3 regions of the Erwinia rhapontici genome follow, and region 2 is predicted to be linked to each of the others. Evidence: predicted binding sites of a transcription regulator. Region 2 holds the regulator's gene; each other region holds the start of a gene.
The links. Region 2 encodes Fur, which represses iron uptake genes when iron is present. Its sites were predicted from a motif close to ATAATAATGAGAACNACTATCAA; they were not measured.

Region 1: LJN55_RS16750 (Nramp family divalent metal transporter) is a predicted target of Fur. The motif match lies at 1,600-1,622, and genes of this name have one in related genera.
Region 3: LJN55_RS20975 (TonB-dependent siderophore receptor) is a predicted target of Fur. The motif match lies at 2,042-2,064, and genes of this name have one in related genera.

Annotation. Positions count from the first base shown of each region.
Region 1 covers NZ_CP085627.1:3,612,389-3,619,759, reverse strand. Annotated here, with positions in the region: gene LJN55_RS16755 (NupC/NupG family nucleoside CNT transporter) at 45-1,229, opposite strand; gene LJN55_RS16750 (Nramp family divalent metal transporter) at 1,670-2,908, shown strand; gene LJN55_RS16745 (DUF2502 domain-containing protein) at 3,074-3,457, opposite strand; gene mgrA (L-glyceraldehyde 3-phosphate reductase) at 3,655-4,644, opposite strand; gene LJN55_RS16735 (alpha-keto acid decarboxylase family protein) at 4,851-6,503, shown strand; gene glk (glucokinase) at 6,671-7,371, shown strand, end outside.
Region 2 covers NZ_CP085627.1:1,324,836-1,332,206, forward strand. Annotated here, with positions in the region: gene LJN55_RS06260 (LysR family transcriptional regulator) at 1-363, opposite strand, end outside; gene LJN55_RS06265 (MFS transporter) at 497-1,855, shown strand; gene LJN55_RS06270 (hypothetical protein) at 1,843-2,232, shown strand; gene mtr (tryptophan permease) at 2,349-3,596, shown strand; gene fur (ferric iron uptake transcriptional regulator) at 3,701-4,144, opposite strand; gene fldA (flavodoxin FldA) at 4,542-5,072, opposite strand; gene ybfE (LexA regulated protein) at 5,214-5,495, opposite strand; gene ybfF (esterase) at 5,608-6,372, opposite strand; gene seqA (replication initiation negative regulator SeqA) at 6,634-7,179, shown strand; gene pgm (phosphoglucomutase (alpha-D-glucose-1,6-bisphosphate-dependent)) at 7,204-7,371, shown strand, end outside.
Region 3 covers NZ_CP085627.1:4,530,656-4,538,026, reverse strand. Annotated here, with positions in the region: gene LJN55_RS20975 (TonB-dependent siderophore receptor) at 1-2,021, opposite strand, end outside; gene LJN55_RS20970 (hypothetical protein) at 2,539-3,396, shown strand; gene LJN55_RS20965 (hypothetical protein) at 3,428-3,769, shown strand; gene LJN55_RS20960 (VasL domain-containing protein) at 4,203-5,582, shown strand; tRNA gene LJN55_RS20955 (tRNA-Phe) at 5,793-5,868, opposite strand; gene dicD (division control transcriptional repressor DicD) at 5,978-6,556, opposite strand; gene LJN55_RS20945 (protein-disulfide reductase DsbD) at 6,597-7,371, opposite strand, start outside.

The DNA of each region.
Region 1 (7,371 bases), 2.3 Mb from region 2:
GGCAGGGGAGGGAAGAAAGCGGGGCCAGAGGCCCCGCCAGGTGATTACAGCACCAGACCGGCAATGGATGCCGACAGCACACTCACCAGCGTTGAGCCGTACAGCAGTTTCAGACCGAAGCGGGATACCACGTTACCCTGTTCTTCATGCAGCCCTTTGATCGCCCCGGCAACGATACCGATAGACGAGAAGTTAGCAAAGGAGACCAGGAACACGGACAGGATGCCTTCCGCGCGTGGTGACAGTGTGGAGGCAATCTTCTGCAAATCCATCATTGCCACGAACTCGTTAGACACCAGTTTGGTGGCCATGATGCTACCGACCTGCAACGCTTCATTGCTCGGCACGCCCATCACCCAGGCAAACGGGAAGAACACGTAGCCGAGGATACCCTGGAAGCTGATACCGAAAATGGTATCAAACAGGGCGTTGATGGCAGAGATCAGGGCGATAAAGCCGATCAGCATCGCAGCAACAATCACCGCCACTTTGAAACCGGCCAAAATGTACTCGCCCAGCATTTCAAAGAAGCTCTGGCCTTCATGGGTGTTACCCAGTTTCAGGTCTTCTTCACTGTCCACGCGGTACGGGTTAATCAGCGACAGCACAATAAAGGTACTGAACATATTCAGTACTAGCGCGGCCACCACATACTTCGGCTGAAGCATGGTCATGTACGCACCCACAATTGACATCGACACCGTGGACATCGCGGTGGCGGCCATGGTGTACATGCGGCGCTCTGACATCTTGCCGAGGATATCTTTATAGGCAATAAAGTTTTCTGACTGTCCCAAAATCAGTGAACTTACGGCGTTGAAAGATTCCAGTTTACCCATGCCGTTGACCTTCGACAGCACGGTACCGATGGCGCGGATGATGATGGGCAGGATGCGGAAATGCTGCAAAATACCGATCAGCGCAGAGATAAACACGATAGGGCAGAGGACGTTGAGCCAGAAGAAGGCCAGGCCTTTATCACTCATATTGCCAAAGACGAAGTTGGTCCCTTCCGCCGCGTACTTCAGCAATTTTTCGAACATATCGGAGAAACCTTTAACGAACCCGAGGCCCGCTTCAGAGTTCAGGAAGAACCAGGCCAGCAGAACTTCGATCACTAAAAGCTGTACAACAAAACGGATACGGATGTTTTTACGATCGCGGCTGACCAACAAGGCCAACAGGGCGACCATCGCCAGTGCCAAAGCAAAGTGCAGAATGCGGGACATATTTGCTCCAAATTAGAGGGCTGTTATATTTCGTTGCACATTCTATGTAACAAGAACCGGAAAAACGAGATCTATACCGCAATATAACAATTCCCTATTGCATCAGATTTCAGAAAAGCTTGAGCCGTCACATGTTTTCAACGGATTTGAACCCATTACGTTACGTTCAGGCACTTTAATGCTCGATTCTCTAATGCTTTGCAACACTCTTTTGCTGAAAAAATGACCCCTTTGCTGGCAAGTGATTTCCGAATACCCTACAGTGAAAATGGTTGCTGATTTTTTGGCTATGCCGTAATTTATTCCAAAGTATAGCCAGTGCTATACTTCATAGTTCTGGCTATCACTGTAATCAGAATAACCGTTCTAAATGCACTTGATAATCATTATCAAATAAAGGCACTATCGTTGCCGGGTGAATCGTCTCAGGGGTAACAACTATGTTCGGAAGCCGCACTGCGGAGCAGAACATTCGCAGTAGTCGTAAAATCAAATTTGCCTTAATGGGGCCAGCCTTTATTGCGGCAATTGGCTACATTGACCCCGGCAACTTCGCAACCAATATCCAGGCAGGGGCTTCCTACGGCTATACCCTGCTGTGGGTGGTGGTGTGGGCGAATATTATGGCGATGGTCATTCAGCTGATGTCAGCCAAGCTGGGCATCGCCACGGGCAAAAACCTGGCCGAGCATATCCGCGACCGCTTCCCCCGTCCCGCCGTCTGGTTTTACTGGGTACAGGCAGAAATTATCGCAATGGCGACCGATCTTGCAGAATTTATTGGTGCGGCGATCGGTTTCAAACTGGTGTTCGGCGTCAGTTTGTTACAGGGTGCGATGCTCACCGGGGTCGCCACCTTTCTGATCCTGATGCTGCAAAGTCGCGGCCAGAAGCCACTGGAGCTGGTGATTGGCGGGCTGCTGCTGTTTGTTGCTGCGGCTTATGTGATCGAGCTGTTCTTCTCTCAGCCCAAAGTGGTCGATTTGCTCCAGGGAATGGCCGTGCCTTCACTGCCCACGGCGGATGCTGTATTGCTGGCGGCAGGCGTTCTGGGGGCGACAATTATGCCTCATGTCATTTATCTGCACTCGTCGCTGACGCAAAAAGGCGATGGCGCCACGCGGAGTGAGCGTTACGCGTCCACCAAGCTGGATGTGGCGATTGCGATGACAATTGCGGGTTTTGTTAACCTGGCGATGATGGCAACGGCGGCGGCGACGTTTCACTTTAGCGGTCACAGCGGTATTGCTGACCTTGACCAGGCGTACCTGACCCTTGACCCGCTGCTGGGTAAAGCCGCCGCCATGGTGTTCGGTCTGAGCCTGCTGGCTGCCGGTTTATCATCTACGGTGGTGGGGACCATGGCGGGTCAGGTGGTGATGCAGGGCTTCATCCGCTTCCATATTCCCCTGCTGGTGCGCCGCGTGGTCACCATGCTGCCTTCCTTTATCGTGATTATGGCGGGCTGGGAGCCAACACGCATTCTGGTGATGAGTCAGGTGCTGTTAAGCTTTGGTATTGCGCTGGCGCTGGTGCCGCTGCTGGCCTTTACCGGCAATCGTGAGCTGATGGGCGATATGGTGAACTCGCGACTGATGCAAAATGTCGGCCGCGCCATTGTGGCCGTGGTGGTGGTGCTGAATGGTTATCTGCTTATCGCGATGGCGATAAATCTGTAAGTTACCCGTCATACTTCAAGCTGCAGATGCGTTGGCTGCACCCATTCACCCCAGTCACATAGTTGGCTATGCTCCTGGGGACTCACGGGCTTGCCGCCTTCCTGCAGCTCGAATTATTTAGGCTAACTACAGGCATCTGTTTTTAGCCCCCAAGATGATCATTCTTTACCAGCGGTCGTGGCGGTCATGATGACGTCGCTCTTTCTCATGATGACGTCGCTCATTCTCATGATGGCGCCATTCGCGGCGACGATCGTGGTCGCGCCAGCGACGTTCCCGCTCCCACTCCTGATGACGGCGCATTTCTTCATGACGGCGCCACTGCTCGTGTCGCCACCAGCGGCCCTCATCGTAGCGATAATTATTACGCCACCAGTGATTGTCGCGCCAGCGGCCGCCATCCCAGTAACGTCCACGATCGTCGCGATCGCCTAAATGCAGTGTAATGCCAGGCGCCAGTGTAATACGGGCGCTGTCGGCGTGAGCTGTGTGCATCGCCAACGGGGATAAACTTGCCAGCAACGTGGCAACAAGCAATAAGCGTTTCATATTATCTCCTTTATCAGTGGTCTGACTTCCCCACCGTAGGAGCACAATATAAACACTTCATCGCCGTTACGCCTGGCGAACTCTGAAAAAACAGGGAACAGGTTGATTTGGGATTTATCTGGAGGGAGCAGAGGCGGGGTTAACGGTAAGGGCCGATCTTTTTATTGATCGGCCCTGATAGCGGGCGTACTGAAATATTAACCGAGAATCGTTTCTATCTCAGCCAGTTCATCGGCGCTAAAGCGACGGTTACCCAGCATCTGCACCGCATCATCAATCTGACTGGTTTTACTGGCACCGATCAGCACCGAGGTGACCCGGTCGCCGCGCAACACCCAGGCCAGCGCCATCTGCGACAGTTTCTGCCCACGGCGCTGCGCCAGCGCATTCAGACGCTGAACTTTATCCATCTTCTCTGGCGTCAGTTGATCACCACTCAGGAAGCGACTGCCGCTGGCGGCACGGGAATCCTCAGGGATACCGTTAAGATAGCGGTCGGTCAGCATGCCACCGGCCAGCGGTGAGAAGGCGATGCTGCCAACCCCCTGTTCTGCCAGCACATCCAGCAGTCCTGTTTCCGGGGCGCGTTCAAACATCGAATACTTCGGCTGATGGATCAGGCAAGGGGTTCCGAGTGCTTTCAGCAGGGTGATCGCCTGCGCTGCTAACTCTGCCGGGTAGTTAGATAACCCAACGTACAGTGCCTTACCCTGGCGTACCAGATGGTCAAGGGCGGTCATGGTCTCTTCCAGCGGTGTTTCCGGGTCCGGGCGGTGATGATAGAAAATATCCACGTACTCCACGCCCATACGTTTCAGGCTCTGGTCGAGGCTGGAAATCAGATACTTGCGCGATCCCCAGTCGCCGTAAGGGCCATCCCACATGGTGTAACCGGCTTTGCTGGAAAGCACCAGTTCATCACGCAAGGCGCGGAAATCCTCACGCAGGATGCGGCCAAAATTTTCTTCAGCCGAACCCGGAGGGGGGCCATAGTTATTGGCCAGATCGAAATGAGTGATACCGTTATCAAAAGCATGACGCAGCAGGTCACGACTGTTATCTACGCGGGTACTGTCACCAAAGTTATGCCACAAACCGAGGGAGATGGCCGGGAGCTTCAGGCCGCTGCGCCCGCAGCGGTGATAAGTCATTGTCTCGTACCGCTGGGCATCTGCTTGATAAACCATGAATAAATCCTGTTGTTAAAACGTTGGGGTCGTTGAACAGCATAGTAGTGTATACGGTTACACTGAATGAAATCGGGCGGCGGATCGCAACTTAAGGATAATTCCTGGCCCGTAACGATCTGTTGCCATTTCACCCGGCATCTTTCCGATAACAGAATGAAAATAATCACCAATACTGAGAACAGAGGCCACAGAGGAGCAGGGCGATGAACAGCTATACGGTGGGTGACTATCTGCTTGCGCGGTTAAATGAAATCGGTATCGATCACCTGTTTGGGGTGCCCGGTGATTACAACCTGCAATTTCTCGATCATGTGATTGATCATCCCCGGCTGGCCTGGGTCGGCTGTGCCAATGAACTGAATGCGGCCTATGCTGCTGACGGTTATGCCCGCTGTCGCGGCGTTGCGGCGCTGCTGACCACGTTTGGCGTCGGTGAGTTAAGCGCTCTGAACGGCGTGGCGGGCAGTTTTGCTGAATATCTGCCGGTGATTCATATCGTCGGCGCACCGTCGCAAACCTCACAGAACAACGGCGAACTGCTGCATCACACGCTGGGTGATGGCGATTTCGGTCACTTCCTGCGTATGCATCAGGAAATCGCGGTGGCCACTACGGTGCTTACCGCCGACAACGCGGCGGCAGAGATTGATCGTGTCCTGTTGTGTGCATTAACCGAGCGCCGCCCGGTCTATCTGCTACTGGCAACCAATGTGGCGGAAAGTCCGTTGCCGCCGCCTGTTGATCCTCTGACACTGGCCCGGGAAATCGATCGGGAACAGCTCGCCGCCTTTGCGGATAAGGCTGAAAGCCTGCTGGCCGCGGCGGGCAGCGTGGCGATGCTGGCGGATTTTCTCGCCGACCGTGCCGGGCAACAGCCCCTTTTACAGCGCTGGCTAACGGATATTCCGATGCCGTTTGCCACGCTGCTGATGGGTAAAAGTGTGCTGCCGGAAACCCAGTATGGTTTTGCCGGAACCTATGCCGGATCGTCCAGCGCTGAAAGTACCCGGGCCGTTATTGAGCAGAGCGATGTGCTGATGGCGATTGGCGTGAAATATACCGACACCATTACCGCCGGATTTACGCAAAACATCACCCGCAGTCGGACCATTGATGTTGGCCTGCACGGCTGCCGGATAGCCGAACGTGATTTTCCGCGCATACCGATGGCGGCGGCGCTGGCGGTGTTACATCAACTGGCACGCCAGCATGGTCGCGGCTGGCAGCGAGGGATTGTGGCACCGCCGGAAATGGACAGCGCGAGATCGGACAATTTGATACAAAGCACGTTCTGGCTGGCGATACAGGACTTTCTGCGCCCTGGCGATATCGTGCTGGCCGATCAGGGGACGGCGGCATTTGGCGCTGCCGCGCTGCGTTTACCTGAAGGGGCACGTTTGCTGGTGCAGCCGCTGTGGGGATCGATTGGCTACACGCTGCCGGCCGCTTTCGGTGCCCAGACCGCGCAGCCGCAGCAACGTGTGGTGCTGATCATCGGTGACGGATCGGCGCAGCTGACGGTGCAGGAGTTGGGTACCATGCTGCGTGACGGGCAAAACCCGGTGATCTTCCTGCTGAACAACGACGGCTATACTGTCGAACGTGCCATCCACGGTGCACAGCAGCGCTATAACGATATTGCCCCCTGGGACTGGACGCGTCTGCCGCAGGCATTGAACGTCGACAGTCAGGCGCAGAGCTGGCGTGTGACGCAAACGGTACAGCTGCGGGAGGTGATGGCGCTGCTTGAGGCGCCATCACGCCTGTCGCTGGTGGAAGTTGTACTGCCACAGCAGGATATTCCGCCGCTGCTGGCGTCTGTCACGCAGGCACTGCATCAGCGTAACAGCCGATAACCGCCGTTTGACTCGCAATTCAGACAGTTGCCCGTGGGAAAGGGACACTAATCCCGTTAAGGTAGCCATTATCAGATTTAACGCTCACCTTTTTCCCGGTGAGCGTTGTTGTTTTAGCGGGGGAAATTTATAGTGTGTCTAATTGACTTGAGCGGAGCAAAACAATAATGACCAGCTATGCCTTGGTGGGTGATGTCGGCGGCACAAATGCGCGTCTGGCACTGTGTGAAGTTGAGAGCGGTGCTATTTCACAAGCCAAAACGTTTTCCACAGCAGAGTATGACAATCTGGAAGCGGTGATCCGCGCTTATCTCGATGAGCAGCAGCAGGACATCAAACATGGCTGTATCGCCATTGCCTGCCCGATCACTGAAGACTGGGTTGAAATGACCAACCACGACTGGGCGTTCTCTACCAGCAAGATGAAAGCCAGCCTGGGCTTTGAAACGCTGGAAATCATCAACGATTTCACTGCGGTATCCATGGCCATCCCGATGCTGAAGGAAGACCATGTGTTGCAGTTCGGCGGTAAATCGCCGGTGCAGGACAAACCGGTGGCCGTGTATGGCGCGGGAACGGGCCTGGGCGTGGCACATCTGGTCCATGTTGATAAGCGCTGGGTCAGCCTGCCGGGGGAAGGGGGGCATGTTGATTTCGCCGCGAACAGCGAAGAAGAAGATCAGATCCTCGAAGTGCTGCGTGAAGAGTTGGGCCATGTGTCTGCCGAGCGTATTCTCTCCGGTGGCGGGCTGGTGAACCTCTATCGGGCGATTGTTAAATCAGATGACCGGGTGCCAGAAAATCTGAAACCGCGTGATGTGACCGAACGCGCCTTGCAGGACAGCTGCACTGACTGCCGTCGCGCCCT
Region 2 (7,371 bases):
CAGGTCATCAAGCGAGGCACCGACGTTATAGCTCAGGGTGAGCGCGGGGTGACGCTGGCAAAAACGGGCTACGGGTGGCATCAGGAACTGCTGGCCATACTCCCAGGTGGAGGTGATACGCAGTTCCCCCGATAGCGGCTGGCTGTCATCGGTGATGCGACTTACGGCAAGGTCGATATCGCAGAAGATCCCCTTAAAATCCTGGTAGAGCTGGCTTCCGCTCTCTGTCAGCGCCAGGTTACGGGTATTGCGCGTCAGCAGGGCGACGCCGAGTACCTGTTCCAGTGTCTTAATATGCAGGCTGACCATCGCCTTACTTAAGCCGAGATTATCGGCGGCACGGGTAAAACTGCCGCTTTCCACGACCGCAAAAAAGTGTGAATTTTATCCAGTTGAGCATGCATGGGATTGTTTACTTATATCGAACAATCTTTTCACTGTATGCCAGTCGATCTCCGTGGTCAATCGCCGCTATGCTGCGCCCGGAGGTATGACTATGAGCTATCGCTACCGCATAGCAGTAATTTTCCTGCTCGGCTTCTTTATTGATTGTATTAATATTTTTATGTCGGCGATTGCGCTGCCGGAGATGGCGGGAGAACTGCGTATAGCCAGCGGTTCGCTCGGCTGGGTGGCCAACAGCTATATACTCGGCTTGACGGTGATTATCCCAATCAGCAGCTGGCTTGCCGGGCGTTATGGTGCTCGCCGGGTGCTGGTGGCCTCGATGTTGCTGTTCAGCCTGGCGGCACTGGGCTGCGGTCTGGCAGATACGTTTATCACGTTGGTAATGTGGCGTTTTGTACAGGGTATGGCGGGAGGGTTGCTCATCCCGGTGGGGCAGGCTCTGACATTTAATCTGTTTAAGGGCAAGGAACGGGCAACCATATCGACCCTGATTATGAGCGTGGCATTGATTGCGCCAGCACTGTCGCCGCTGCTGGGCGGCATGATTGTCGACAGCCTCTCATGGCGCTGGATTTTCTGGTGCAATATTCCGTTCAGCCTGTTGGCCGCTGCGCTGGCCGCGCTGTGGGTGCAGCGTGAAACGCGGGTGGCAGTCCGGCCTGATATCCGTGGCATTCTGCTGGTGTGCCTGGCACTGGCTGCCGTTCTGCTTGGGTTGTCGCAGCTTGCGGAGGCGGGGTCTCTTATTTCTGCATCGTTATGGCTGCTGGCCGCGTTGGGCCTGGCTATCGGCTATTTGCGCCATTACCATCGTCAACCCCAGGCGGTGATTGATTTGAAGCTGTTGCGTAATCCCTGGCTAAAGCTGGCGGTGGTCATTTACTACGCCGTGCCGGGCATCTTCACCGGTGTGAACCTGCTCAACATTTTTTATCTGCAACAGTGCCTGCATTTTTCTGCCGAACGTTGTGGAGCATTTATGCTGCTGTACGGTGGTGGGGCACTGGTGGCGATGCTGGTATGTGGTCGTCTTTACCATTGTCTGGGCGCACTGACCCTGTTCAGCTGTGGGTTGGTCTTACATGCAGGCGGCATCGTGCTGCTGGCGCTGGTACAGAGTCCCGAACAGGTGATGCTATTGAATGCGGCTTATCTGCTGATGGGGATTGGCGGTGGAATCAGTGCCAATACGGCACAAACCAGTGCTCTGACTGATTTTCACGATGAGCAGATGACGCGGGCCAGTGTGATATGGAATATTAATCGTCAGCTTTCATTCAGCCTCGGCGCCGCATTGTTTACACTGCTGTTTACGTTGATGAGCCGCCACTATTCTGCTGCTCAGTCTTATCATCAGGTCTTTGTTGTTGCCGCAGTTACCGGCCTGTTCCCCTTGTGGATGATTTATCGCCACGCCCGTCATAAGGATGTTGTATGTCAGCGTTAACCGAAAAAGCCTGTGAAAGTATCATTGTACTGCATCAGCTTATTGAGAAAGTGTTTCACGGAGATGGGAGCTTTGTCCCTGAGCTGTTGCGACATTTTGAACCCGATTTTATCATGGTCGCGCCCAGCGGAAAAAGTCTGTCGATGGAGGAGGTGACTGCGCTGTTCACTCGTCTGGTCGGCGAACGGCAGGGTGTTGCTATCACGATTGAACACTGCAAAGTGATCTCTCAGTTTGGCCAGGAAGTAGCGATCCAGTATCACGAGCTACAACAGCAGGGTGATAATCATACCCACCGTATTTCACTGGCGGTGATTGATTGTGGTTGTACGCCACCTCGCTGGCGCTATTTGCAGGAAACAATGGTGGTCAGTTAATTACTGTACTAGTTCGTGAGTGTGATTCTGTGTAGACTATGCGGCATTATTGCCGTTTAGCCAGTGGATTATCCCGGTTTATGGCATGTTATTTATTGCATTCGCTAAGGGATTTCATGGCTACACCTGCTTCTGCTGTTCGTCTGCCGTCAACACTCTGGGGGGCGTTGATTATCAGTGGCACCATTATTGGTGCCGGGATGTTCTCGCTGCCGGTAGTGATGTCCGGTGCCTGGTTTGCCTGGTCCTCCGCGCTGCTGATCGTGACCTGGTTCTGTATGCTGCTGTCCGGATTACTGTATCTGGAAGCCAGCCTGCATTATCCCATCGGGGCGAGTTTTGATACGGTCACACGCGATTTACTTGGGCGTGGCTGGAACCTGATCAACGGTTTGTCCGTGGTCTTTGTGCTGGGGATCCTCACCTATGCGTACATTTCTGCCAGTGGCGCGATTATTCAGCACAGCCTCAATCAATTAAATGTCGGAATATCGGCACGTATGGCTGGGCTGCTCTTTACGCTACTGGTGGCGCTGTTTATCTGGCTGGGAACAGCGGTTGTCAGCCGGATGACGCTGATTTTTCTCGGCGCGAAGATCCTCACCTTTCTGATGATTTTTGGCGGCCTGCTGTGGCATGTTCAGCCGGCTATTCTGCTCGACAGCCAGGGAGCCGATCGCGATTATCTGCGATATCTCTGGATAGTGGTGCCGTTTTGTCTGGCCTCCTTCGGCTACCATGGCAACATTGCCGGGTTGACGACTTACTACCATAAGAATGCAGGCCGCGTGAGCCGTTGCCTGATTTACGGCACGCTGCTGGCTCTGATGATTTACTTTATCTGGATCATCGGCACGATGGGCAATATTCCCCGCAGCGAATTTAAAGCGATTGCCGCGCAAGGCGGTAATATTGACGTACTGGTGGGGGCGTTATCCGGCGTACTGCACAATCGCTCTCTGAATCTGTTACTGGATATCTTCTCTAACTTCGCCGTTGCCTGTTCATTCCTCGGTGTCAGTCTTGGCTTTTTTGATTACCTTGCCGATCTCTTTAAACTGGATAACTCCGCGTCCGGAAGATTAAAAACCACGCTGCTGACGTTTATTCTGCCGCTAACTGCCGCGATGATCTGGCCCAACGGTTTTCTGCTGGCAATCGGTTATGCCGGGCTGGCCGCGACGTTGTGGGCTGTTGTCACGCCAGCGCTACTAGCCTGGCAGTCACGTCGACGTTTTGCCACTGCCACGTGGCGAGTCAGAGGGGGGATGGCACCGATTGTGCTGGTTCTGCTGTTTGGTGCACTGAATGCCGTGGTCTCGTTGCTTTCATATGGTGGCTGGCTGCCGCTCTATACGCGATAACCTTTTGAGACAGATTGGCAGCGTTTTAGCCGGGAGGAATCGCTATAACGCAGGCATAAAAAAACCGGTGGCAAGCCACCGGTTTTTACACTGAACAGTGCAGATTATTTGTCGTGCAGAGTCTCGTCTTCACGACAGTCACCCAGAGAACAATGGCCATAAAGATACAGGCTATGGTTGCTCAGTTTGATACCGTGACGCGTGGCGATTTCACGCTGACGTTCCTCAATGTATTCGTCTCTGAACTCAATAACTTTACCGCAGTCCAGGCAGATCAGGTGATCGTGATGGTGCTGCTGAGTCAGTTCGAAAACGGATTTACCGCCTTCAAAGTTATGGCGGGTAACGATCCCCGCATCATCAAATTGGTTCAGCACGCGGTAAACGGTGGCCAGACCAATTTCTTCGCCCATATCAATCAGGCGTTTGTACAAGTCTTCCGCACTGACATGATGGCCCTCTGGTTCCTGAAGCACTTCCAGAATTTTCAGTCGGGGAAGCGTGACTTTCAGGCCGGCCTTCTTTAATGCGGTGTTATTGTCAGTCATGCGGATATTGTCCTGTTACTTTGCTAGTCACTTAGTGGCTGAAAAGCCCTGAACATCGGTCGACGCTAAAAGATGAGTGCGTCTCAGTATAGAACTGATACTCCGAAATGAAAACCATAAGGGGTGCCTGAAACCGCAATGGATGTAAGGATAAGTGTCATTACATCCAGGGTAGCACGCGCCCGAATTAGGCTGGGTTAACATTTCAATCTGCATCATCTTCACCGCTCTTTGGGCGACTCACATCCTCAAAGAGTGGGGCAGGTGCTGAGTAAGCGGGTAACCGATGGGGTTATTGTACAGTTTTGCAGATGAAAGTTACAAACATGTATCTATTACTTCTATAGGAAAAACCACTTACTTGATGTGAGATAGCTCCCACATCAAGCGGCTATGGTTATGCTTCGATGATATCTTTTAGCTGAAGTTCATCAAAAATTTGTTTTACCCAATTTTCAACGCGTTCGTTGGTGAGCTCTGGCTGGCGATCTTCATCAATGGCCAGGCCAAGGAAATGGTTATCATCTGCCATGCCTTTCGAAGCCTCGAAATGGTAACCTTCGCTCGGCCAGTGGCCGACAATCACTGCGCCGTTCGGCTCAATGATGTCGCGGATGGTGCCCATTGCATCGCAGAAATACTCGGAATAGTCTTCCTGATCGCCGCAACCAAACAGCGCAACCAGTTTACCGTTGAAGTCGATTTCTTCCAGCGTTGGGAAGAAGTCATCCCAGTCGCACTGGGCTTCACCGTAGTACCAGGTTGGGATGCCAAGCAGCAGAATATCAAAGGCTTCAAGGTCTTCTTTGCTGCTTTTAGCAATATCACGAACTTCTGCAACATCTTTCCCCAGTTGCTTCTGGATCATTTTTGCAATGTTTTCGGTATTGCCTGTATCGCTACCAAAGAAAATGCCGACGAGTGCCATGAGTTTAATAACCTCTTGAATCTTAATGATATGGTGACTGCTGATTTTTTCGCAGATATCGCTAATGATAACAGACCGTCGTGAGCGGATAAATGAGTAATGCTGCCGGTTTTGTCGCTGAGTGCTAAGGCCCTGATACCATCAGGACGGATGACGTTGCAACTGTTCCAGCAGCATTTCTTCGATCAGTTCACTGCGGCTGATATTGCGCTCGAAAGCTAGCTGATTCAGGACATCAACCGCGTCGCTGTTCATTTTCAGTTCGACACGCTTCAGGCCGCGCACTTTATCGCGCTTGAGCTGATTGCGTTTGTTGATACGCAACTGCTCATCACGCGTCAGCGGATTAGTCTTGGGTCGTCCCGGACGTCGTTCATCTGCAAACAGATCGATCGTTGTGCGGTCCGTGTTCTCTTTTGCCATAGGAATCGTAATACTGAAAGGCTGGATTGCTGATGAATAGGGCCGTTATGCCGTCTGATAATCAGCAGCGGCAAAATTTTAGCGCGCCATCATACCCCAGCGAAAATGGTTTTCACAGCGCTAAAAAACGTCGGATTGCACGTAATACCGCATCGGGTTTCTCAGCATGTACCCAATGCCCTGCGCCGGTGATGACATGGGCACGCGCCTGCGGGAACTGGGTTAACAGTGCATCGCGATATGCATCGGCCAAATAGGGAGAACGCTCCCCACGAATGAACAGCACAGGATGTGACCAGGGGGCCAATGGCTCCCAGCCAATGATGTTTTCATAACATGCCAGCAGCGCCGGAACGTTGAAACGCCAAACACCCTCGTGGAACGACTTGAGTAAAAACTGGATAACGCCTTCTTCACTGATACTTTGACGCATCAGGGCAGTAGCTTCGCTGCGCGTGGTGATACCGGCCTCAGTCACCGCATTCAGTGCGGCAAAAATATCGTCATGATGACGCGTGGTGTAGGCCACAGGAGCGATATCAATCACTACGATCTCCTCAACACGATCGGGCGCCAGTGCGGTAATCGCCATGGCGATCTTCCCCCCCATCGAGTGACCGATCACGCTGAAACGATCGACCTGCATCGCGTCAAGCGTGTCCAGGACATCCTGAGCCATTAACGCATAATCCATCTTTTGCGCACGCGGAGACAAACCGTGGTTTCGGACATCGAGTTGAATCAAACGGCGATCGTCTTTTAATCCCCGGGCCAGTACGCCGAGGTTATCCAGGCTACCAAATAAACCGTGGATCAATACCAGTGGAAGCCCGTCAGTGGCGGATTGTTCAGATTGCAGGCGAAAATTCAAATTCATAGAGAAAGTTCTTACAGTTGGCACCAAGGCTTAGGGTATCATGGATCCCACAATTTCTGCCGCTGGCGCGAATGGCGGGTATGATCTTTTTGCGGCATATTCCGACTTTTGCCCTGAAACGGGTCTGGCGCTACACCCTGGCGGGATTTAACTTTATAATCCTGATGTTAGAACTGGATCGGCTCAACGTCATGATGGTTGCGTGGATTGTTGTCCCCGAACAACCGGTTCTGATACTAGCAACAACCGTACTGGATAAAGATGAAAACGATAGAAGTCGACGAAGAGCTATACCGTTATATTGCCAGCCACACTCAGCATATTGGTGAAAGCGCATCCGATATTTTGCGCCGTATGCTGAAGTTCACTGCGGGTCAAACTGCTCCTGTGGCGGCGAATGCTGCAGCGGCAGCGAAAGAACCTGCCGCTGCAGGTATTAAATCTGAATCCCGACCGCAGGATCGTGTTCGTGCGGTACGTGAGCTGTTGCTTTCGGATGAGTACGCGGAGCAGAAGCGTGCAGTGAATCGCTTTATGCTGATTCTATCGACTTTATACAGTCTGGATGCCAAAACGTTTGGCGCAGCGACTGAGTCTCTGCAAGGTCGTACGCGTGTTTACTTCGCGGGCAACCAGCAAACGTTGGTAGAGAATGGCACCCATACCAAGCCGCAGCACGTTCCGGGCACACCGTATTGGGTGATCACCAACACAAATACTGACCGTAAGCGCAGCATGGTGGAACACATTATGTTGTCGATGCAGTTCCCGATGGAGCTGACAGAGAAAGTTTGCGGTACCCTCTAACTGAAGCGTCAGGGAGAAGCGCCAATGGCCAATCACCCCCGTGCCGGGCAACCCGCCCAGCAGAGCGATTTGATTAACGTTGCACAATTAACATCTCAATATTATGTCCTGCAGCCTGAACTGGGTAACGCAGAGCATGCGGTGAAATTTGGCACTTCCGGCCATCGCGGTAGCGCGGGCCGTCATAGCTTC
Region 3 (7,371 bases), 1.9 Mb from region 2:
TGCGCGCTGGCTTTCAGCGTCACCCCGGCCAGCTGCGGAGACACCGCCGCCATATTGTAAGACACGGCCATATCCCACAGCGTGGTGCCGCCCAGTTTCCCCTGATCGTTCGCCAGTGAAATTTCCATTGGGCCGACATAACGCGCCCCGGCACCGACGGTCAGGCCGCGTACTGCACCGCTGTCGACGGTGTAGTCACCCCACAGGTTGAAGGTGTTCTCCGCCACCTGAGTCGGGCGTTTACCCTGATATTTATCATCTTCCGTATTCAGCGCGTGGGTGTAGGCGTAGTTGGCGATGATATTAATATTCTCGGTCGGACGACTGATCACCGACAGCTCTGCGCCTTTTGACTCCACTTCCCCGGTCTGGCGATAGACTGCTGGCACGTTGGAATTCGACGTCAGCACATTTTTCTGGCGAATATTAAATACCGAGGCGGTCACCGTGGTGGCGTAATCGGCCAGCAGGTATTTCACCCCGCCTTCCAGCTGACGGCTGGTGGTCGGTTTGGCGGTGGTCAGGTTGCCCGTGGGTGAAACCGGTTTGAAGCCTTCGGAATAGCTGATAAACGGCGCAATCCCGTTATCAAAGGTGTAGAGCGCGCCGAGGCGTTTGGTCAGGCGGTGCTGATCAACCCAGGTTTTGGTGTTATTGGCAAAATAATCGGTATTGGTTGAGCGGTAGTCGTCGTAACGCAGTCCGGCGATCAGGCTCAGGTTGCCGTATTCGACCTGATCCTGGAAGTAGTAGCCGGTTTGATTAAAACTCAGGCGGTTAAGCTGCGCGGTGTTCAGGCCCAGCGCCGACTCATTGACCTGATTGTAATCCGGGTTGCTGATATCAATACCCGGTGAGGCGGCAGAAGCATATTTATAGTGGAAGTGGGAATCCATGCGCTGATAGTCCACACCCGCCAGCAGGTAGTGTTTCCAGTCGCCCAGATCCCACTGCTTCGTCACCTGGTTGTCGATGTTGAAACTTTTCAGATCTTCATCAGTGGTATAGGCAAAACGACCCAGTTGCGTGTTGCTGACCGCTGGATCGGTGATGCCGGTCGCGTAGATGCTTTGCTGATGCGTGTCGACGTCAAAGTAGCGTGCCTTCTGGGCGACGGCCCAGCCGTTATCGAACTCATGTTCAAAGCTGTAACCCAGCATCCACTGGCGCTGTTTAAAGCCGCTCCAGCGATCGCCCGCGTAGGCGCGGTGTGAGGAATCTAAGGCTTTCAGCGCGGCCAGCGGCATTGTATCCGACGGCGTCAGGCTGGGGATATCCTGGTACTGCGCATCAAATGTCAGGCGGGTTTTGTCCGAGGGTTGCCATGTCAGGGACGGTGCCACCAGATAGTTTTCGGATTTGGTGGTGCGCGGCTGGTCATCGCCGGCGCTGGCTTTACCGATAAAGCGGTAGCTCCAGTCGCTGTCGGCAATCGCCCCGGTGCTGTCGATATAGCCTTCGCGCAGTTTCCGGCTGCCGCTGTTAAAGCCGACCTCGGTTTTCTGCTCTTTCTGCGGCTTCTTACTCTGGATATTCACCAGACCGCCCGGTGAACCATTGCCGTACAGCACTGAGGCCGGGCCTTTCAGAATATCAACATGGTCGATCAGAAGCGGGTCAATATTGGCTTTGGTATTTCCGGTGACGTTATACGGCAGCTGCAGGCCGTCATAGAACGAGTTATCTACCGCAAAACCACGAATTTTATATTCGCTCATGTACGAGGTGGCACCACGGGTTTCTGTGGAGACGCCCGGGGCATAGCGCAGAATTTCATTCAGTGAGTTGGCGTGACGTGCGGCAATCTCTTTGCTGCCCACGGTGTTAATCACCTGCGGCGTTTTACTTTCCGGCACCGCCGACTTGGTGGCGCTGTTGGTGTAAGCGGGCAGGGATGCAGCACCTGAATCTGACGCGCTGACCACCAGCGTTTTTTCGTCAGAGGGGGTGGCGGCGTGAGCGAAGGTGGCACAGGTGCTGGCAATCAGCACAGAGAGCAGGCAGGGCTTGGTGTTAAACATAGGTTCAAATGCCAATGAGAATGTTAAAGATAACGACAATTATTATCATTGCGCGTGACTATGCAATAACTTCCGAAAAATTAAATTTTTATCGCGAAATAACGCCTACAAGCCGTAGTGTTTTTATGTGCAGCTCTCTACGGCAATATAAAAATTTGTCTTTAGTTAGAACGTTACCTGCCTGTTACGTATTTAAGGCGACGATATGCCTGGATCGTGTGATTTACAGGGTTAATTCTATTAGTAACGGGTAGTTAAATATGATGCGAAAGCGCATTCAGACTCTGTAAGGATATTGTTATAAGAAGATTCCGAAGCGGCCAAATAGTAGAACATTTAAAGTAAAGCGGTCAATAACGCGGGGAGGTGATCGTCCGAAGGTGGAAAACAAAAAAGGAGTCATTACGATGATAGCTGCCTTCATGAACATGTTGCGATTCATCTCCGGGCAATCGTGTAAGCGCATCATAAGAGTGGTATCTTCCTCCCTCCTTTTTTACTCATTCAAGGTCAGTGGATGATGAAGCATCGTTATGTGAGTTGTTTTGTGTTCTCTCTTTTAATTTCTGGAATAAGTCATGCCGGGGTGATGATTACCTCTCCTGAAGGGGGCGTATTAACCTTTTCTCAGGCGAAAAAAGGGGAGCATTACGATGCCACCACATGGGGGAAAATCGTCTTCTCTACTAAAAATATGCAGGCAGACCTCAGCCAGGAGGACCGTTATTACACTGAAGACGGTTCTTCCCAGGTGTCCCCCACCGGGCGTTATCTGATCGTCAACAGCATCTCTGGTGGGGAGTTGTGGCAGGAAGATGGTACGGTGACCTGGAGCGACCGCGCCTATTGCAGTGTGGTTGATATGAAGAATGGCTGTATCACCAGTGACTGGAGCGGTGAGGCGTGTGGTTACACGTGGGTCGGCGGCAAAGATATCCTCGCCAGTTCAGAAAAACCCAACGCAGACACGTTTAACTTTACCGCAATGCGCCCTACGCTGCGTGAGTCGAAAGGGGATTTCGCCCTGATGGAAAATGCCCGGGTAATGAATATTATGCGTTGTGACGTGCCGGGGAAAGGTAATATTAATGACTACCAGCAACTGGCTACATTAAATAAATTATCGGCAAAGGCCGTTCGCAGCCAGATAGCCCATTACGTAAATAGCCTGACGGTGGCCGCATCGATAGAGTCCAAAGCCTTATTATTCACCCGTGCAGATGAACACAGTCAATCTAAGGCCTATTTGGTGGCGGGGGATGAAATAAAAATCATACAACGTTCACCTGATAATCAATGGGTGAATGTGGGTTACATCAATGCAAAAGGCTCTCCCCTTGTTGCCTGGATCAAGGCAGATACGTTAATAAAGTGAAGGTAAATGGTTCCAAAGGAGGAGAGTAACAATGTTACCCAGTAAGAAAACCGTTAAAGAGAACGATGCCCGGTGGAGGGAGAAACTGAAACGTCGGGATAACCTGGCCGCCATCTTCTTCTTTGTTATCCCATTATGTTTATTTTTGACTGGCGGGCGCGATCTGGCCCGGCTGACGCCATTCTTGTGGCTGCTTTACTGTATTGCCTATCTCATCGTCTTTCGACGCTCATTACGGTTTTTTTCGACTGACGAGCTGCGTTTGATTGCAAGACACGGCAACAATCATCCTTTTTACGCGCTGTGCTGGATAATGGTGATAGGTGTCGGCCTGATGCTTATTGTGGCTATCGTGCAATTCCTCACTGCCTAATCTTGCAACGTCTCATATCTGTTCCTCCTGCCGTTAATCTCTCTGTTTAACACAGCCAAAAGGGCACTCATGCCCCAGGTTTTGGTGCTGATCCGTCATCTTATGACACAATATCTTGATATTAAAACCCTGTTATGAATAATCGATGGGGTATTTTTTGGGATATTTAATGGAATGATAGGATTTAACTTATAAAAGGAGTTTTCGTGAGCCTGTTTCCCAGAACACTGTCAGAATATGTAGCGATGACTATTTTCTTAGTAAGGGTTTCCGATTGTATATCAATAAGTGGTTCAAAAAATATTATTATTTTTGAGGAAGGAAGTGCATGCAGTTATTGTGGTGCGCTTGTCTGATTGTTCTTATTTAACACGATAATTTTTTTGAACTTTCTTAAATAGATAAATACATTTTCTCAACTCAGAAGCCCACTATGAACCCATTATCTGAACGTTATTTGAAAACCGGCGGTGACCCGACTATGCTGCCGGACTATATTTCCCTGAACGATGAAATGAGTAAGTTCGCTCATTCTGCACGGCCGGACGTGGACTGGACTCGGGTACAAAAATTGTGCCTGGCACTGTTTGAACGCAACGGTGTGGAATTACAGACAGCCGCCTGGTATACCCAGGTTCGCATGCAACTTGCCGGGTTATCCGGGTTGAACGAAGGCCTGGCGATCCTCGAGGCCCTGATTAGCCATAAGTGGGAAACGCTGTGGCCTAAGCAGGGACACGCGCGGGTGGACATCCTCAGTAGCCTGAGCCGACGTATCCAGCAACTGATGCGCACGCTTCCGATTAGCTACAGCGATCTTAACCTCAGTCAGTTGTACCAGGCCGAGCATCTGCTCGCGCGTCTGAATGAAGTATTGGATAGGCGGGAATTAAAACAGCTGAGTCAGTTTGATGTACTGGCCACGTTGATGCACAGCATTGCCATTCGGTTGGAAAACAGTGACGTGGCGGGAAAAAACAGTACGTCAGTCGGCGGAACTCCTCTGGCGAAGGGGACCAGTAGTACGGTGGCTAAGCTGGACGTGGTGTTACCCGAGCCGGTTGCAGAATCACCGAAGGAAACTGAGGAACCCGTGAGATGGGTCTATGTGGCGCAGTCTAAGGCAGCGATGCAGATACCGTTTAACAATATGCCCTGGAAGCCCTTTGCGGCGGGGATGTGCGTCATGCTTGTGCTGGGCAGCGCGGTACAGCTGGGCTGGGATAAGGTATTTCCTCCGGCTCCGCTGTTGTTGCAGTTGGAAGCGTCCGTTATGCCTCTTGCTACCCCGTTATCGCCCGCTCAGCGTCAGGCTTTGCTTCAGAGTCAGCCTCAACTGGCGGAAAACTTTGTTGAGCAAACGCAGCAGCAGCTGGAGCGGGTAGAGGGCTACAGCCCTGACTGGTCTTTATCCTACGGCCAGGGGTTAATCAACCAGTTGCAGTCATTCAAGCCTGAAGATGAGGTGGCGAAACAGCTGGTACTGAAATGGCAACAGCAGCTCAATGCGGCAGCGTTACCCGAAGATGTGATGAGCGGCTGGCATAAGGGCATGTCGCAGTTGCAGCAACTGAGTGCGAAGCTGAATACGCTCGACAGCGAGCGCGGGAAATACATTACGGTCAGCGAACTGAAGTCGGTGATATACACCGCAAGGCAGGCGTTTAACCGATCGATCCCGGTTGAAGAACAGCTGCGTCTTTACTCGGTCAGCTCTTCTGATATACAGAAACGGCAGACGGAAATGGCGTTGGAGCAGTTGCAGAAGCGTTACTTCTTGCTGAGTCAGGAAAAAGGAAAAGAGAGTCTGTAACCCAGAAAGCAAAAAACCCGCCACAGGCGGGTTCTTCTAAATAGGGTGCCCGGACTCGGACAAAAACGCCGGGAGCGTTTTTGCATGGCGCTTCAGCGCCAGCCCCGGAGGGGCGAGTCTCATGGATGAGACGAGTAATCGAACGCAGTTCGATGGAGAGTCCGTAGCGCAGAAAGCAAAAAACCCGCCACAGGCGGGTTCTTCTAAATATGGTGCCCGGACTCGGAATCGAACCAAGGACACGGGGATTTTCAATCCCCTGCTCTACCGACTGAGCTATCCGGGCAACGGGGCGCATTAAACCGTAAAGGCCGTTCGGCGTCAACGGCTTTGTCATAAAAAAGTCGTAAAATCCTGCCGACTGCCTGCTTTTTACCCTGATACGGCAAAGTGCTTTAGCTTAACGCCCCATTTTTGCGGCACAAAGCAATGGTCAGTACGTCTTCTGCCAGGCGGCGGGCGTTTTCCACTTCCTGCACCTTGCGCTTCACCAGCAGACGGGACAGACAGCCCTCCAGAATCAACTCCATCTGATGTGCCACCAGCTCAGGATTATCGGTTTCCAGCTCGCTCAACAGGGCATGAGTATATTGCCAGGATGCCTGTTTTTGCAGTTCCGCAATTTCGTGGATCGGATGGTCCGGTTGCGGGTAGAAACTACAGGCGGCAATAAACAGACAGCCGGGATAGCGTTGATTATTGACGGCTTCTGCCAGCACCTGATAACGGGCCATCAGTTTTTTCTGCGGGCTGAGGCTGTCATCCAGCAGCAGCTTACGTCGCCAGACTTCAATCTGCTGCCCGTGATAGCGTAGCGCGTCATACAGCAACGCATCGCGATCCGGCCAGAAGCGCTGAAGTTCTTGTTCGCTGCATCCCAATTCTTCCGCCATCATGGCAAGAGAAGTGGTGGCGGCGAGTCCGTTCAGCTCAAGGATGCCAAGAGCCTGTTCCAGTACCTGTTCACGCTGCACGTCCTTCTCCTCGTTTAGCTTTATCAAAATCTAGTGTCGTTTACTGTGCCAGTTTCTGCAAATGCGCCCGAAACGCCGCCGGTTTCATAAACCCGGTCACGCGTGAGCCCGGGATTTCATGGCCCTGTGCATCAAAGAAAAGCAGGGTGGGCAAGCCCAGGACATTCAGATGGTTCAGCAGGGCGCTGTCGCTGGCGTTACTGGCAGTGACATCTGCCTGCAATAACTGCATGTGGCCAAAGGCCGCCTGCACTTGCGGATCGCTGAAAGTGTATTTCTCAAATTCTTTGCAGGCCACGCACCAGTCGGCATACAGGTCGAGCATCGTGAGGTTGCCGCCCGCATTGCTTGTTAGCCGTTGATTGAGCTGCTCAACGCTACTGATGCGGGTAAACGTTAACTGTGGGCCCGCTTCCTGCTGGGCAGCACTGCCAAACGCCCAATCTTGCAAGGGACGGGCAACAATCAACATGATGCCTAACAGCAGAATTTGCAGCACGCGCAGCCAGCCACGCTGGCTTTTCAGGCTGCTGATAAACGCCCATCCGAAGAAGGCGACGGCCAGCAGGCTCCAGAGGCGCAATCCCCAGGTGTCGCCGACCACCCGCTCCAGCAGGAAGACCGGGAGAGCCAGGATCACAAAGCCAAAACCCTCTTTTACCGTCTGCATCCACGGGCCACTTTTCGGCAGCAGGCGGTTGCCGAACAGCGTAATGGCGACCAGCGGCAGACCCATACCCAGCGCATACAGATACAGCGTTCCGGCACCGGCCAGCATATTGCCACTCTGAGCGATGTACAGCAGGATAGCGCTC